DNA from 2 places in the Streptomyces sp. NPDC096046 genome. Region 2 is predicted to be linked to the other one. Evidence: riboswitches for the same ligand, from Rfam matches in the RefSeq annotation. Region 2 holds a riboswitch; the other holds the start of a gene.
What was found. A riboswitch is a leader RNA that binds a small molecule or an ion and turns the genes downstream of it on or off. The one in region 2 is predicted to bind glycine.

Region 1: it holds a riboswitch for glycine, as region 2 does, so the genes downstream of both, gcvT (glycine cleavage system aminomethyltransferase GcvT) here and gcvP (aminomethyl-transferring glycine dehydrogenase) in region 2, are expected to answer to the same signal.

Annotation. Positions count from the first base shown of each region.
Region 1 covers NZ_JBEOSZ010000003.1:231,205-239,212, reverse strand. The annotation lists gene glyA (serine hydroxymethyltransferase) at 1-812, opposite strand, end outside; gene gcvH (glycine cleavage system protein GcvH) at 827-1,204, opposite strand; gene gcvT (glycine cleavage system aminomethyltransferase GcvT) at 1,306-2,475, opposite strand; glycine riboswitch at 2,466-2,584, opposite strand; glycine riboswitch at 2,585-2,684, opposite strand; gene ABTX62_RS04895 (AAA family ATPase) at 2,908-3,576, shown strand; gene ABTX62_RS04890 (enhanced serine sensitivity protein SseB) at 3,920-4,708, shown strand; gene ABTX62_RS04885 (enhanced serine sensitivity protein SseB C-terminal domain-containing protein) at 4,847-5,647, shown strand; gene ABTX62_RS04880 (ABC transporter permease) at 6,034-7,032, shown strand; gene ABTX62_RS04875 (ABC transporter substrate-binding protein) at 7,073-8,008, shown strand, end outside.
Region 2 covers NZ_JBEOSZ010000059.1:6,035-14,042, forward strand. The annotation lists gene ABTX62_RS33385 (zinc-ribbon and FHA domain-containing protein) at 1-694, shown strand, start outside; gene ftsR (transcriptional regulator FtsR) at 741-1,478, shown strand; gene ABTX62_RS33395 (bifunctional nuclease family protein) at 1,565-2,038, shown strand; gene ABTX62_RS33400 (MerR family transcriptional regulator) at 2,332-3,015, shown strand; gene ABTX62_RS33405 (DNA polymerase IV) at 3,141-4,595, shown strand; gene ABTX62_RS33410 (PRC-barrel domain-containing protein) at 4,514-4,888, opposite strand; glycine riboswitch at 5,001-5,095, shown strand; gene gcvP (aminomethyl-transferring glycine dehydrogenase) at 5,271-8,008, shown strand, end outside.

The DNA of each region.
Region 1 (8,008 bases), on a different contig from region 2:
ACGGCCTTGGCGGCGATCACATGCTCCAGCGGACCGCCCTGCTGACCGGGGAAGACGGCGGAGTTGATCTTCTTGGCCAGTTCGGCCGTGGAGAGGATCACACCGCCGCGCGGGCCACCGAGGGTCTTGTGGGTCGTGGTGGTGACCACATGGGCGTGCGGCACCGGGTTGGGGTGCAGCCCGGCCGCGACCAGCCCGGCGAAGTGGGCCATGTCGACCATGAGGTACGCGCCGACCTCGTCCGCGATCCGGCGGAACGCGGCGAAGTCCAGCTGCCTCGGGTACGCCGACCAGCCGGCCACGATCAGCTTCGGCTTGGCCTCCTTGGCCAGCCGTTCGACCTCGCCCATGTCGACCCGGCCGTCCTCGCCCACGTGGTAGGCGACGACGTCGTAGAGCTTGCCGGAGAAGTTGATCTTCATGCCGTGGGTCAGGTGCCCACCGTGGGCGAGGTTCAGGCCCATGATGGTGTCGCCCGGCTTGAGCAGCGCGAACATCGCCGCCGCGTTGGCCTGGGCGCCGGAGTGCGGCTGCACGTTGGCGTGCTCGGCGCCGAACAGCTCCTTGACGCGGTCGATCGCGATCTGTTCGACCACGTCGACGTGCTCGCAGCCGCCGTAGTAGCGACGGCCCGGGTAGCCCTCGGCGTACTTGTTGGTGAGGACCGAGCCCTGCGCCTCCATGACCGCGACCGGAGCGAAGTTCTCCGAGGCGATCATCTCGAGCGTGGACTGCTGGCGGTGCAGCTCGGCGTCGACCGCCGCGGCGACGGCCGGGTCGAGCTCATGCAGGGGTGTGTTCAGGACGGACATGGGGCTACGACTCCTCAGCCGGCGGAGAACGCGGTGTACTCGTCGGCGGAGAGCAGGTCGCCCGGCTCGTCCGTGACGCGCACCTTGAACAGCCAGCCGCCCTCGAAGGGGGCCGAGTTCACCAGCGACGGGTCGTTCACGACGTCCTCGTTGACCTCGGTGACCTCACCGGAGACCGGGGAGTACAGGTCGGACACCGACTTGGTCGACTCCAGCTCGCCGCAGGTCTCGCCGGCGGACACGGAGTCACCGACCTCGGGAAGCTGGACGAACACGACATCGCCGAGCGCGTTGGCCGCGTGCTCCGTGATGCCGACCGTCGAGACGCCGTCGGCGGCGGCCGACAGCCACTCGTGCTCCTTGCTGTAGCGCAGCTCTTGGGGGTTGCTCATGGCCTGGATTCTCCTGTACGCGCGGGAGTGCTGTGAAAGGGGGACTACGGGTGAGCTGGGACGACGGGCACGGGTCGCTGCCGCGGCCCTTCGGCCAGTGTCTACTTCTGGCGCTTGTAGAACGGCAGCGCCACGACCTCGTACGGCTCGTGACTGCCCCGGATGTCCACGCCCACGCCGGTCGTGCCGGGCGCGGCGTGCGCGGGATCGACATAGGCCATCGCGATCGGCTTGCCGAGGGTGGGGGAGGGGGCACCGGAGGTGACCTCGCCGATCACCTCGCCGCCGGCGACGACCGTGTACCCGGCGCGCGGGACCCGCCGGCCCTCGGCGACGAGGCCGACCAGGACACGCGGGGGGTTCTGCTCGGCCCGGGCGGCGGCCTCGCGCAGGGCCTCGCGTCCCACGAAGTCGCCCTCCTTCTCGAACTTCACCACCCGGCCGAGCCCGGCGTCGAAGGGGGTCAGGGACGTCGACAGCTCGTGCCCGTACAGCGGCATGCCCGCTTCCAGGCGCAGCGTGTCACGGCAGGACAGCCCGCACGGGACCAGGCCGACGCCCTCGCCGGCCTGGGCCAGGGCCTGCCACAGCTCGACCGCGTGCTCCGGCTTCACGAACAGCTCGAAGCCGTCCTCGCCGGTGTAACCGGTGCGGGCGATCAGGGCCGGCACGCCCGCGACCGTGCCGGGCAGACCGGCGTAGTACTTCAAGCCGTCCAGATCGGCGTCCGTGAGCGACTTGAGGATGCCGGGGGACTCAGGGCCCTGCACGGCGATCAGCGCGTAGGCGTCCCGGTCGTCGCGCACCTCGGCGTCGAAAGCGGCGGCGCGCTCGGTCAGCGCGTCCAGGACGACCTGGGCGTTGGAGGCGTTGGCGACGACCATGTACTCGCTCTCGCCCAGCCGGTAGACGATGAGGTCGTCCAGGATGCCGCCGTCGTCCCGGCAGATCATGGTGTACCGGGCGCGGCCCGGCTTCACTCCGCCGATGTTGCCCACCAGGGCGAAGTCGAGGAGGGCGGCGGCCTGCGGGCCGGTGACGGTGATCTCACCCATGTGGGAGAGGTCGAACAGTCCGGCCTTCGTCCGCACGGCGGTGTGCTCGTCGCGCTCGGAGCCGTAGCGCAGGGGCATGTCCCAGCCGGCGAAGTCGGTCATCGTCGCGCCGAGCGAGCGATGCAGGGCATCGAGCGCGGTGTGACGGAGTTCTCCTGTACTGCTCACAGTCGGTCGTCTCCCAGGGCAATCACGGGCGAGGTCGGTCCTCCCCATCTGTCATCGGAACCTGAGAGGTTCGCCATGACCGCGCTGGTCCATGGCTTGCACCTTGGGTGGGGCCACGCCCTGCCGGGACAGGGGAGGGCCCGCTTTTCAGATGTGCCTCGCCCGCGCGGTAACGGGGCCTGAGAGATTCAAGGGAGGGACTTGCTCCTTCGGCGCCCCAGCTCTTGCGGTGCTGGGGACTCTCCCGCGCGGATTCAAACGGCCGGTATGCAGTTGGCGCGCACATCATTGCACGCATCCTTCCGGTGCGGCAGGGGGACCTTTCACAGGGAGTGCACGAGTCCCGCCCGCCGGACTCCGCGACCTGTAGCAGCCCTGTTGCAGGACGAGGACGTAAATGAGAGGCCTGCCGCATTACCTTCTCTTTACACTCGGCGGGGATTGGGACTCCGTACCTGGCCCCAGGGGAGGACGATCACGGTGAACAGGACCACCGCGTACGCGACGACGGGCATCGCGCTGCCCGAGCAGCCGGCCGCCGCTCCGGCCCGGGCGGTCCGCGCCCCGGTGCCGGCGCCGGTCGTCCGCGATCTGCGTGACCGTGCCGGGCGCGGCCCGCGCGCGCTGCTGTTCGGACCCCGCGACCTCGTCGTGGTCACGGGTCTGCCCGGCAGCGGCAAGTCCACACTGATGCGGCGCACCGTGCCGGACCGGCGGATCGACTCCCAGGACACCCGCGACCGCTGGGAGCGCCGCATGCCGCGCGCCCTGCCGTACGCGCTCTACCGCCCGCTCGTCCGCCTCGCCCACTACGCCGGGCTGCGGCGCGCCCTGCGCACGGGCGAGGGCCTCGTCGTGCACGACTGCGGCACCCAGGCCTGGGTCCGCCGCTGGCTGGCCCGCGAGGCCCGCCGCCGGGGCGGCACGCTCCACCTGCTGCTGCTCGACGTCACCCCCGAACAGGCGCTGGCCGGCCAGCGCGACCGAGGCCGCGGCGTCTCGCGCTATGCGTTCCTGCGGCACCGCGCGGCGAGCACCCGCCTGCTGCGCGCGGCGGAGCGCGGCGACCTCCCCGCCGGCTGCGGCTCGGCCGTCCTCGCCGACCGGGCCGCGGCCGACACCCTCCGCAGCATCGGCTTCACCGGCTGACGGGCCGGGGGCGGGAGCCGGGCCGGTGGACCGGGGGCGACGGGGTGCACGGGTGCCACCCGTCGGTGGCCCCGGCCACGGCTGTGGGGTCTCGGGCGTGTGGGTGCCCCGCGGGCGGCACCGGCCGCGGGGCACCGGGTGTGTCGGTATCGCCGTCGGCGGCCCCGGCCGTGGCCATGGGGTTTCGGGCGTATGTCGTACGTCGGCGGCTCCCGGCCCCTTACGGGTGCCATCCGCCGACGGCCCCCAGCCTCCCCTCACCCGCTTCACACCCGACCGCGCCGCGCGCCCGAGCCGTTAGCCTTTTGAGCCACAGCAGTGGTTCCAGGCAGGCGGTAGGCAGATGGACTTCCCGGCGGAATTCTCCGCGGACTTTCCGGCGCAGACGCAGACCCACCCGCACAGCGGTTGGCCCGGCAACGAACTGGAGGAGGTGCTCTCGGCCTCCCTCGGCGCCGGTCCGGCCGCCGGCGGGCGGATCGTCGAGGTGCTCGGCCGGAGCTTCGTCTGGGTCCCGCTGCCCAGCGGCGGCGGCCCGCACAGCGGTCCTCTCGACCTGCCCGGCATCGAGATCGACGGCCAGGCGTTCGTGCCGGTGTTCAGCTCCGAGGAGCAGTTCCGCCAGGTCGTCGGCTCCCACATGGCGTACACCATCGCCCCCGCCGTGGAGTTCGCCCGTGGCCTGCCCCCGCACGCGGGGATGGTCGTCAACCCGGGCGGTGTGGTGGGCATCCCGCTCCCGCCGCCCGCCGTGGCGGAGTTGTGCCGGGCCGGCCGGACCCCGCTGGACGGCCCCGCGAGCGGCGGCCGGGTCCGTCTCTTCGAGCCCGACTGGCAGGACGACCCGGTGGATTTCCTGGCCACGGCGTCCGCCGAGTTCGAGGCCACCGGCGTCGTCGTCACGGCCCGCCGCTGTCTCGCCGCCATCGAGACCGCCGAGCCCGTGATGTTCGTGGGCGTCGAACTCTCCCAGCGGGAAGGAGACTTGCGCGCGCTCCCGCTGGAGGCCCTCACCCGGGCCGTCACCGCCGTCCCGGCCCCCTGGCCGGTCAACCTGGTGCTCCTGGACGTGACGGAGGACCCGGTGGCCACCTGGATGAGGGAGCGGGTCCGGCCCTTCTACCAGCGGTAGGGCAACACACCGAAGGGGCGCGGGGAACCGCGCGAGAACCACATGCGGCCCGCACCCGCACGGCGGCACCAGGTTCGGAGTCGGCGTGCGGGCTTAAGCTAGGGCACCGTCGAGGCGTTGTACGAAGGGGCGGTAAAGGTGAGCGCGAGCGGCACGGCCGCGGCCGGACAGGTCGAGCACATGCTGCGCCAGGTCACGCCCGGGCGCTACGACGCCTATGAGGCACTCCTGCGCGCGCTCGCGACCCCGCACACCGGCCAGATCTGGATGCTCCTGTGGCACGGGCAGGCCGGCTCGCCGGACGCCCAGTACGGGAACATGGACGTCGACGGCTACGGCTACGCCCCCTGCGTGACCTCCGCTCAGGAGCTCTCCGCCAGCGGCTGGAACCGCTCGTACGAGGTGGTCGACGGGATCGACGTCGCCCGCGCCCTCTACCCCGACCACTACGGACTCTGGCTCAACCCGCACGCCCCCGGCGGGGGCGTCGGCATCCCCTGGCTCGACCTGCGCCGGATCGCCACGGGCCTGGACCGCCAGCCCGCCGGCCCCCTGCGCCTGTCCGAACCGGCCATCGAGATCCCCCAGTTCTATGCCCTGCTCGCGCAGAACGCCCACCGCACCCCGGCCGTCCGCTCGCTGCGCCGCGCCTGGGTGCAGCCCGCGCTCGGGGCGCCGTACCTCGCCATCGGACTGGATGTGTACGACACCTCGCCGCCGGCCGTGGACTCCGTGCGCGCGATGATGCAGCAGTCCCTCGGCGCCGTACCCGACGGGCTGCCGGTGTCGACCATCGCCCTGTCCGACGAGCACGACCCGGTCGCGATGTGGCTGCGGGCGAAGGCCCGCCCCTTCTACGACCGCGAGGCGCACGCCACGGCCCCCGTCCAGGCGCCGGCGTCGGGCTACGGATATCCTCCGGCTCAAGGCCGGTACTGACAGCCCGTGAGCCGGTACTGACCGCCCCTCAGTCGGTACTGACCGGCTCGAAGTCGCCCTCCGAACCCCTCCCGTACCGCTCCGCGAAACGGGACGATCACGCGGCTCTCCGCGCGTAGATAGGGGTCAAGTGTGCGCCTATGTCCTAAAATTCATCCATCTCAGCCCGTCCGACCCGCGTTACCCGCTGTCCGGATAACGGAACCCCGCAGACAGCATCACGTTTACGCATCCTTTCATCGCCAAGTCTGGCAACAGATCGCCAAAGCGTTGAAGACTCCCGGCAGGACACGGGCCGGGTCGGTCTCGTGTACGAGACAAACAAAACCGCTACAGCGGCAGCCAGGGGGTCGGCGATCGCCGGCCCGAGAGGGGTCAATCGCACCGTGACCGCACCGATCGAGACCACCGGGGCGGAAGCCGGAGCACAGCCCGAGGCCGTGCTCTCCGGGGTCAAGAAGAGCCAGATCGAAGGGCGCTCGCTCACCCAGATCGCCTGGATGCGCTTCAAGCGGGACAAGGTGGCGATGGCGGGAGGTGTCATCGTCATCCTGCTCGTGCTGATGGCGGTGTTCTCCAAGCCGATCCAGTGGATCTTCGACCTCGATCCCAACAAGTTCAACCAGGACCTGATCGACCCCGCGCTGCTCGCCCCCAAGGGCGGCTGGGGCGGGATGAGTTGGGACCACCCGCTCGGCGTGGACCCCCAGTACGGCCGGGACATGCTGGCCCGCATCATCGACGGTTCCTGGGTCTCCCTCCTGGTCGCGGGCGGCGCCACACTGCTGTCCGTGTGCATCGGCACCGTTCTCGGCGTCATCGCCGGGTACTACGGCGGCTGGATCGACGGCGTGATCAGCAGGCTCATGGACACGTTCCTGGCCTTCCCCCTGCTGCTGTTCGCCATCTCGATCTCGGCCTCGGTGCAGGACGGGTTCTTCGGCATCGAGGGCCTGTCCCTGCGCATCAGCGTGCTGATCTTCGTGATCGGCTTCTTCAGCTGGCCGTACATCGGCCGCATCGTGCGGGCCCAGACCATGACCCTGCGCAAACGGGAGTTCATCGAGGCCTCCACGAGCCTCGGGGCGCGCGGCCCGTACATCCTGTTCCGGGAACTGCTCCCGAACCTCGTCGCGCCGATCCTCGTCTACGCGACGCTGATCATCCCGACGAACATCCTGTTCGAGGCCGCGCTGAGCTTCCTCGGCGTCGGTATCGCTCCGCCGCAGGCCTCCTGGGGCGGCATGCTCAGCAACGCTGTGGATCTCTACACAGCTGATCCGCAGTACATGTTCGTGCCCGGACTGGCGATCTTCATCACCGTCCTGGCCTTCAACCTGCTGGGTGACGGGCTGCGTGACGCCCTCGACCCTCGCAGCAAGTGATCCATCGAATGAGGGGGCTTCCTCAGTGAAGACGAGAAGGGTGACCGCCGGCGTTGCGTCGGTCCTGGCACTGTCGCTCGGTGCTGCCGCGTGCGGCGGCGGAGGCGACGACAACGACGGGGGAGGCAACGGCAAGAAGGACGCCGCGCTGAACTCGATCGTCAACGCGTCGGACAAGAAGGGAGGAACGGTCACGTACGAGCACTCGGACGTGCCGGACTCCCTCGACCCCGGCAACACGTACTACGGCTGGGTCCAGAACTTCTCCCGGCTCTACGGCAGGACGCTCACCACGTTCAAGCCGGCCGCGGGCAAGGAAGGCCTGGAGGTCGTGCCGGACCTCGCCGAGGGACTCGGCAAGTCCAGCCCGGACGCCAAGACCTGGACGTACAAGCTGCGTGCGGGTGTGAAGTTCCAGGACGGCACCCCGGTGACGTCCAAGGACGTCAAGTACGCCATCGAGCGCTCCAACTTCGCGCCCGAGGCGCTGTCCAACGGCCCGACGTACTTCAAGGCCTACCTGGAGGGCGGCGACAAGTACAAGGGTCCCTACAAGGACAAGTCCGCCGATGGCATCAAGTCCATCGAGACGCCGGACGACCGGACGATCGTCTTCAAGCTGAAGCAGCCGTTCGCCGACTTCGACTACCTGGCGACCTTCTCGCAGACGGCCCCCGTGCCGCAGGCGAAGGACACCGGTGCGAAGTACGTCCAGGCCATCCAGTCCTCCGGCCCGTACCAGTTCCAGTCCTACGAGGAGGGCCGCGGCGCCACCCTCGTGCGCAACAAGCAGTGGGACCCGAAGACGGACCCGATCCGCAAGGCCCTGCCGGACAAGATCACGGTCAAGTTCAAGGTCAACCCGGTCACGGTCGACAACAACCTGATCTCCGACAAGATCACGGCTGACGCGGCCGGCACCGGTGTGCAGCCGCAGACCCAGCCGAAGGTGCTGCGCGGCAAGCTCGCCGACCAG
Region 2 (8,008 bases):
CGGCGATGTTTCCGGTGGTCAGGGCGCGCCGTCGGTTGACCCTGCGCAGCCCGGCGGCATAGGTTTCGGGCAACCGTCAACCTCAGGTGCGGGTGGAGGGTTCTCCGACCCGTACGCGTCCAACGCCCCCGGTGGGCAGCCGCGGCAGGAGGATCCGATGTCGGCCCTGGTGTGTACGAGGTGCGGTAACCGCAACGCGGAGAACAGTCGTTTCTGCTCCAACTGCGGCGCGCCGCTGCGGGCGGGTGCGGCGCCGGAGCGTCCCTCCGAGACGACTTCCACGATCTCCATTTCCGGTCTCGAGGCCTATGACAGCGAGACCACCGGCCAGACGCCGATGCCGACCCTGTCCCCGGAGGCGCAGGCGGCTGTGGACGCGCTGCCGCTGGGCTCCGCGCTCCTGGTCGTGCGCCGCGGTCCGAATTCGGGCAGTCGCTTCCTGCTGGACGGGGACCTGACCACGGCCGGCCGTCATCCGCAGAGCGACATCTTCCTGGACGACGTGACGGTGTCCCGGCGGCACGTGGAGTTCCGCCGTGGACAGGACGGCTCGTTCACGGTGGCCGACGTGGGCAGCCTGAACGGCACCTACGTGAACCGTGAGCGGATCGACCAGGTCGCCCTGAACAACGGCGACGAGGTGCAGATCGGCAAGTACCGGCTGGTCTTCTACGCGAGCCAGCGGGGCTACTGACCGGGCTCCGAGGCCCCAGCGAAGGTCCGTCCGTCAGGGAAGGTCCATGCTTCAAACACCGAGCGGCGGTGCCGGTCACGGCGCCGCCGCCACGGACAGTGGGCTGATGAGCATCGGCACGGTGCTGAACGTGCTGCGCGACGAGTTCCCCGAAGTGACCATCTCCAAGATTCGTTTCCTGGAGTCGGAGGGGCTCATCGAGCCGCAGCGGAGCCCGTCGGGGTACCGCAAGTTCAGCGCCCGCGACGTCGAGCGTCTCGGACAGGTCCTGAGGATGCAGCGGGACCACTATCTGCCCCTGAAGGTCATCAGGGAGCACCTGGAGGCCATGGAGCGCGGCGATGCGGTTCCGCTGCCGGTCGTGTGCCGTCAGCGGGACGGTGAAGCCGCGCACGAGCCGTCCCGAGGGCCCACGGTGGCCAGGATCGGGCGTGCGGAGCTGCTCGCCGCCGCCGGCGTCGACGAGCGGGAGCTCAAGGAGTGGGAGTCCTACGGGCTGCTCACTCCACTGGAGGACGGGGCCTACGACGCGGAGGCGGTCACGGTCGCCTCGCTCATCGGCGAACTCGGCCGGTTCGGGATCGAGCCGCGGCATCTGCGGGTGATGAAGGCCGCCGCCGACCGTGAGGCCGGCCTCGTGGACCAGGTGGTGGCCCCGCTGCGGCGGCACCGGAATCCGCAGACCAGGGCTCACGCCGAGGATCGTACGAGGGAGCTGGCGGGGCTCACGGTGAAGCTGCACGCCGCGCTGGTGCAGACAGCGCTCGGGGTGCGGCTGCCCTGATGCGGCCGGGGGTCCGGGGGGCCGGATCAGGCGCTCGGTCCGGGCCCGACTACCCAAACGTCCCGAGCACGGCCTAGGGTTGCTGTGTGAACGAGCTCGATGTCGTAGGTGTCCGGGTCGAAATGCCCTCCAACCAACCGATCGTGCTGCTGCGTGAAGTGGGAGGCGACCGTTACCTCCCCATCTGGATCGGACCGGGGGAGGCGACGGCGATCGCCTTCGCCCAGCAGGGCATGGCTCCCGCGCGGCCGCTGACCCACGACCTATTCAAGGACGTGCTGGAAGCGGTCGGCCAGGAGCTCACGGAAGTGCGCATCACGGACCTGCGTGAGGGCGTCTTCTACGCGGAGCTGGTCTTCGCCAGCGGCGTCGAGGTGAGCGCCCGTCCGTCCGACGCCATAGCGCTCGCGCTGCGCACCGGGACGCCGATCTACGGCAGTGACACGGTGCTCGACGACGCGGGTATCGCGATTCCGGACGAGCAGGAGGACGAGGTGGAGAAGTTCCGCGAGTTCCTCGACCAGATCTCTCCGGAGGACTTCGGCAGCAGCAGTCAGTGAGCGCCGCGGTCGGCGGCAGCGGTCGGTGAGTCGTGTGGGCGGCCCGGCGGACGACGTGGTCCGCGGCGGGATCGCCCGCCGTGTGTGACGGGGTGAAATGCCCGCATGTGCCGCCGGCGAGTGAGAGCGTCACGCGGTCCGTGCCGACCGCATTCGGCTAGCCTTTCCCCGCGGTGGGGCACGGGAAACCACTCTCAGGGTGATTATCACTCGGCGTGGCGAGTGTGGCGATCGTTGACGCACCCCTGGTGACTGCCTACCGTCGAGAAGGCAGGTCAAGGACGGAGGTCGGCGTGAGAAGCAGCGGCGACGGTACGGCTGGGGGTGGCCCCGAGCGCAGTCTCCGGGTGAGCGGTCCGTACCCTCCCCCCGGCTCACGACCCCTCCCCGGTGGGGGGTGCCCCCAGCCCGGTGGCGCGGCCGAGCGCGCTCCGCAGCGACCGACGGCGGTGCCGAGCAGCGGAGGGACGGCGTCCATGGCGTCCGAGCAGATCGGCTATCGCGGCCCCACGGCCTGTGCGGCCGCCGGTATCACCTACCGGCAACTGGACTACTGGGCCCGCACCGGGCTCGTCGAGCCGAGCGTGCGCCCCGCCTACGGGTCCGGGACGCAGCGGCTGTACAGCTTCCGCGACGTGGTCGTCCTGAAGATCGTCAAGCGGTTCCTCGACACGGGTGTGTCGCTGCAGAACATCCGCACGGCCGTCCAGCACCTCAGGGAACGCGGTTTCAGCGACCTGGAGCGCATGACGTTGATGAGCGACGGCGCGACGGTCTACGAATGTACCTCGCCCGACGAGGTTCACGCCCTGCTCCAGGGCGGCCAGGGGGTCTTCGGGATCGCCGTGGGCGTGGTGTGGCGGGACGTCGAGAACGCGCTGTCCCAGCTGCACGGCGAGCGGATCGACACCGGCGAGACCCTGGTCGGGCCCAACCCGGCGGATGAGCTGGCGCGTCGCCGCAACCGGGCCGTCTGAGCCGTCGGGCAGAAGCCGGACGCACCGGGCGGGACGTTTCCGCACCGGGCCGTGAGCGGTTTCCCACGGGGCGATCCGGGCGGTCGCGCGAGGTGCTGTCAGTGGCGTAGGGCAGCATCGGAGGTGTGAGAACCGCGCCCACGATCCTGCATCTGGACATGGATGCCTTCTTCGCCTCGGTGGAGCAGGCGTCCAAGCCGAGTCTGCGCGGGAAGGCCGTGGTCGTGGGCGGGCTCGGGCCGCGCGGCGTGGTGGCGACCGCGTCGTACGAGGCGCGGGTTTTCGGGGTGCATTCGGCGATGCCCATGGGCCAGGCCCGGCGGCTCGCACCCCATGCCGCGTACCTGGTGCCGCGCTTCACCTTCTACCGGTCGATCAGCGAGCGCGTGATGGAGCTGCTGCGTGCGCTGTCGCCGCTGGTGGAGCCGCTGAGCCTGGACGAGGCGTTCGTCGACCTGGAGGCCGGCCAGATGGCCTGGGACGAGCGGTCGGCGCGGCTGGCCGGGGTGAAGCTGCGCGCGGACATCCGGGCGGTCACAGGGCTCACGGGGTCGGTGGGGCTGGCCGCCTCCAAGATGCTCGCCAAGATCGCCTCGGAGGAGGCCAAGCCGGACGGGCTGGTGGTGATCGAGCCGGGGTCCGAGCGGGCGATGCTCGCGCCGATGTCGGTGCGGACGCTGCCGGGGGTCGGGCCGGCTACGGGTGACCATCTGCGGCGGGCCGGGATCACCACCGTCGGAGAGATCGTCGAGGCGGGCGAGGACGAGCTGGTCCGGCTGCTGGGAAAGGCGCACGGGCACGGTCTGTACGCCATGGCGCTGGCGCGCGACGACCGGCCCGTCGTGGCGGAACGCGAGACGAAATCGGTGTCTGTCGAGGACACCTACGACGTGGACATCCACGACCGGACGCGCGTCGGGCTGGAGGTGCAGCGGCTGGCCGAGCGGTGCGTGCGGCGGCTGCGCGAGGCCCGGCTGTCCGGGCGGACCATCGTGCTGAAGGTGCGGCGCTACGACTTCTCGACGCTCACCCGGTCCGAGACGCTGCGCGGCCCGACGGACGATCCCGCGGTGATCCGGGAGGCGGCGGCCAGACTGCTGGAGTCGGTCGACACCACGGGCGGGGTGCGGCTGCTCGGAGTGGGGGTCAGCGGGCTCGCCGACTACACGCAGGAGGACCTGTTCGCGCAGGCAGCGGGGGAGCGGACGACCGCGCGGGGTCCGGTCGAGGAGCGCGTGGCCACGCCGGCCGAGGAGCAGCCGGCGCTCGCCGAGCGCAGCTGGCCTGCCGGGCACGACGTGCGGCACGCCGAGTTCGGGCACGGCTGGGTGCAGGGCAGCGGCCTGGGGCGGGTCACGGTGCGGTTCGAGACGCCCTCCTCGAAGCCGGGGCGCGTGCGGACCTTCCGGGTCGACGATCCGGATCTGGAGGCGGCGGATCCGTTGCCGTTGGTGTCACGGGAGCCGGACGGGGGAGGGGCGGCGTCCGGCGCGGGGGATCACGCCGTTTCGTCGGTGCCCGCCAGCTTGCCGAAGTCGTGGTCCGGGAGCGGGGGCGGGGCGGCGACGTCAAGACCGTAGTGGTGGTAGAGCTGCAGTTCCTGTTCCGGGGAGAGGTGGCGGCCCACGCCGAAATCGGGGGCGTCCTTGATCAGGGCGCGCTCGAAGGGGACGTGGAGGGCGCCGTCGATGAGCTCACTGGGCTCCAGGGGGACGAAGGCGTCCCTGCTGAACAGGCCGGTCCGTATGGCCGCCCACTCCGGCTCGCCGGTGGCGTCGTCGAGGTAGACCTCGTCGATCGTGCCGATCCTGGTCCCGTTGCGGTCGAACGCCTTGCGGCCGATCAGGTTGCGCGGATCGATATCGGTTCGCACGGGCCCTCCACTGGTCGCACCTCATCCGTAGGCACTACAAAACGGCACAAGCGGGGATGCGGCCACTCGAAGTTTCGTGCGTTGACCGCGCTGGTACGCTGGCAGCGGCTGTTGACCCCGTGCGGGAGAGTCCTCCAGAGGTCATGGAGGCGCCGAAGGAGCAAATCCTCCCCGGAATCTCTCAGGCTCACGTACCGCACGGACGAGGTCACTCTGGAAAGCAGGGCGGGTGTCGACGGCTTCCGCTCTCACCGACGGTGAAAACCGGAGGCCTTCGGGCGATCCGGTGAAGCTCTCAGGTTGAGATGACAGAGGGGGAGGCCGTTCGGGTACCCGTGCCGTGGTGCCCCTCGAAGGTCGTGTCGACCAGGAGGCCTCCGTAATGACCGCCCACCGCATTCCGCTCTCCGAGCTCGAAGAGGCAGTCCCCTTCGAGCAGCGCCACATCGGCCCCGACCACGAGGCCTGCGCCAAGATGCTCGCGCACGTCGGCTACGGCTCGCTGGACGAGCTCACCGCCGCCGCGGTCCCGGCCGTGATCGCGAGTGCCGAGGCACTGGACCTGCCGGGCGCCCGCAGCGAGGCCGAGGTGATCGCCGAGCTGCGCTCCCTCGCCGACCGCAACCAGGTCCTCGGCTCCATGATCGGCCTCGGCTACTACGGCACGTTCACCCCGCCGGTCATCCTGCGCAACGTCATGGAGAACCCGTCCTGGTACACGGCCTACACGCCGTACCAGCCGGAGATCTCGCAGGGCCGGCTCGAAGCGCTGCTCAATTTCCAGACGATGGTCGCGGACCTGACCGGGCTGCCGACCTCCGGTGCCTCGCTGCTCGACGAGGGCACCGCGGCCGCCGAGGCCATGGCGCTGTCACGGCGCCTGGGCAAGAACAAGAAGGGGCTGTTCCTGGTCGACGCGGACGCACTGCCGCAGACCATCGCGGTGATCCAGACCCGTGCGGAACCGACGGGCGTCGAGGTGGTCGTCGCCGACCTCAGCCACGGCATCCCCGCCGAGATCGCCGAGCGCGAGATCAACGGCGTGCTGATCCAGTACCCGGGCGCCTCCGGCGCCGTGCGCGACATCAAGCCGGTCATCGACCGGGCGCACGAGCTCGGCGCGCTCGTCACCGTCGCCGCCGACCTGCTGGCGCTGACGCTGCTGAAGTCCCCCGGTGAGCTCGGAGCGGACATCGCGGTCGGGACGACGCAGCGCTTCGGGGTGCCCATGGGATTCGGCGGGCCACACGCCGGTTACATGGCCGTCCAGGACAAGATGGCGCGCAGCCTGCCCGGGCGGCTCGTCGGTGTGTCCGTGGACGCCGACGGCAACAAGGCGTACCGGCTGGCGCTGCAGACGCGTGAGCAGCACATCCGCCGTGAGAAGGCCACCAGCAACATCTGCACCGCTCAGGTGCTGCTCGCCGTCATGGCGGGCATGTACGCCGTCTACCACGGCCCGGAGGGCCTCAAGGGCATCGCGCGGCGCACCCACCGGTATGCCACGGTCCTCGCCGCCGGGCTGGCGAGCGGCGGTGTCGAGGTCGTGCACGGCTCCTACTTCGACACCCTGACGGTGCGCGCCGAGGGCCGGGCCGCCGAGGTCGTGGCCGCCGCCCGGGACCACGGGGTCAACCTGCGCCCCGTCGACGCCGACCACGTCTCGATCGCCTGTGACGAGACCACGACACGCGCCCAGGTGCGGGCGGTGTGGGCCGCCTTCGGTGTCGAGGGCGTCATCGAGGCGCTGGACGCGGCCACGGACGAAAGCCTCCCGGACGCCCTGCTGCGGACCGACGACTACCTGACGCACCCCGTCTTCCACCAGCACCGCTCCGAGACCGCCATGCTGCGCTACCTGCGCAGGCTCGCCGACCGGGACTACGCGCTGGACCGCGGCATGATCCCGCTGGGCTCCTGCACCATGAAGCTCAACGCGACCACGGAGATGGAGCCGGTCACCTGGCCCGAGTTCGGGCAGGTGCACCCCTTCGCGCCCGCCGAGCAGGCCGCGGGCTACCTCACCCTCATCCACGAGCTGGAGGACCGCCTCGCCGAGATCACCGGCTACGACAAGGTGTCCCTCCAGCCGAACGCCGGGTCGCAGGGCGAGCTGGCCGGCCTGCTCGCCGTCCGCGGGTACCACCGGGCCAGCGGGGACGAGCAGCGCACCGTGTGCCTGATCCCGTCGTCCGCGCACGGCACCAACGCCGCCAGCGCGGTGATGGCGGGCATGAAGGTCGTCGTCGTGAAGACCGCCGAGGACGGCGAGATCGACGTCGAGGACCTGCGGGCGAAGATCGAGCAGTACCGCGACGAGCTGTCCGTGCTGATGATCACCTACCCGTCCACCCACGGTGTGTTCGAGGAGCACGTCGCCGACATCTGCGCGCAGGTCCACGAGGCGGGCGGGCAGGTCTACGTCGACGGGGCCAACCTCAACGCGCTCGTCGGGCTGGCCAAGCCCGGGCACTTCGGCGGCGACGTCTCGCACCTGAACCTGCACAAGACCTTCTGCATCCCGCACGGCGGCGGCGGTCCGGGTGTCGGCCCGGTCGCGGTGCGCGAGCACCTCGCCCCCTATCTGCCGAACCACCCGCTGCAGCCCGAGGCGGGCCCCGAGACGGGTGTCGGACCCGTCTCCGCGGCGCCGTGGGGCTCCGCGGGCATCCTGCCCATCTCGTGGGCGTACGTCCGGCTCATGGGCGGTGAAGGGCTGAAGCGGGCCACGCAGGTGGCCGTGCTCAGCGCCAACTACATCGCCAAACGGCTGGAGCCGCACTACCCGGTGCTCTACACCGGCCCCGACGGTCTCGTGGCCCACGAGTGCATCATCGACCTGCGGCCCCTGACCAAGGCGACCGGAGTGAGCGTCGACGACGTCGCCAAGCGGCTGATCGACTACGGCTTCCACGCGCCGACCATGTCCTTTCCGGTGGCCGGGACGCTGATGATCGAGCCGACCGAGTCGGAGGACCTGGCGGAGCTGGACCGCTTCTGCGAGGCCATGATCGCCATCCGCGCGGAGATCGAGAAGGTCGGCTCCGGCGAGTGGCCCGAGGACGACAACCCGCTGCGCGCCGCCCCGCACACCGCCGGCGCGCTCGCCGGGGCGTGGGA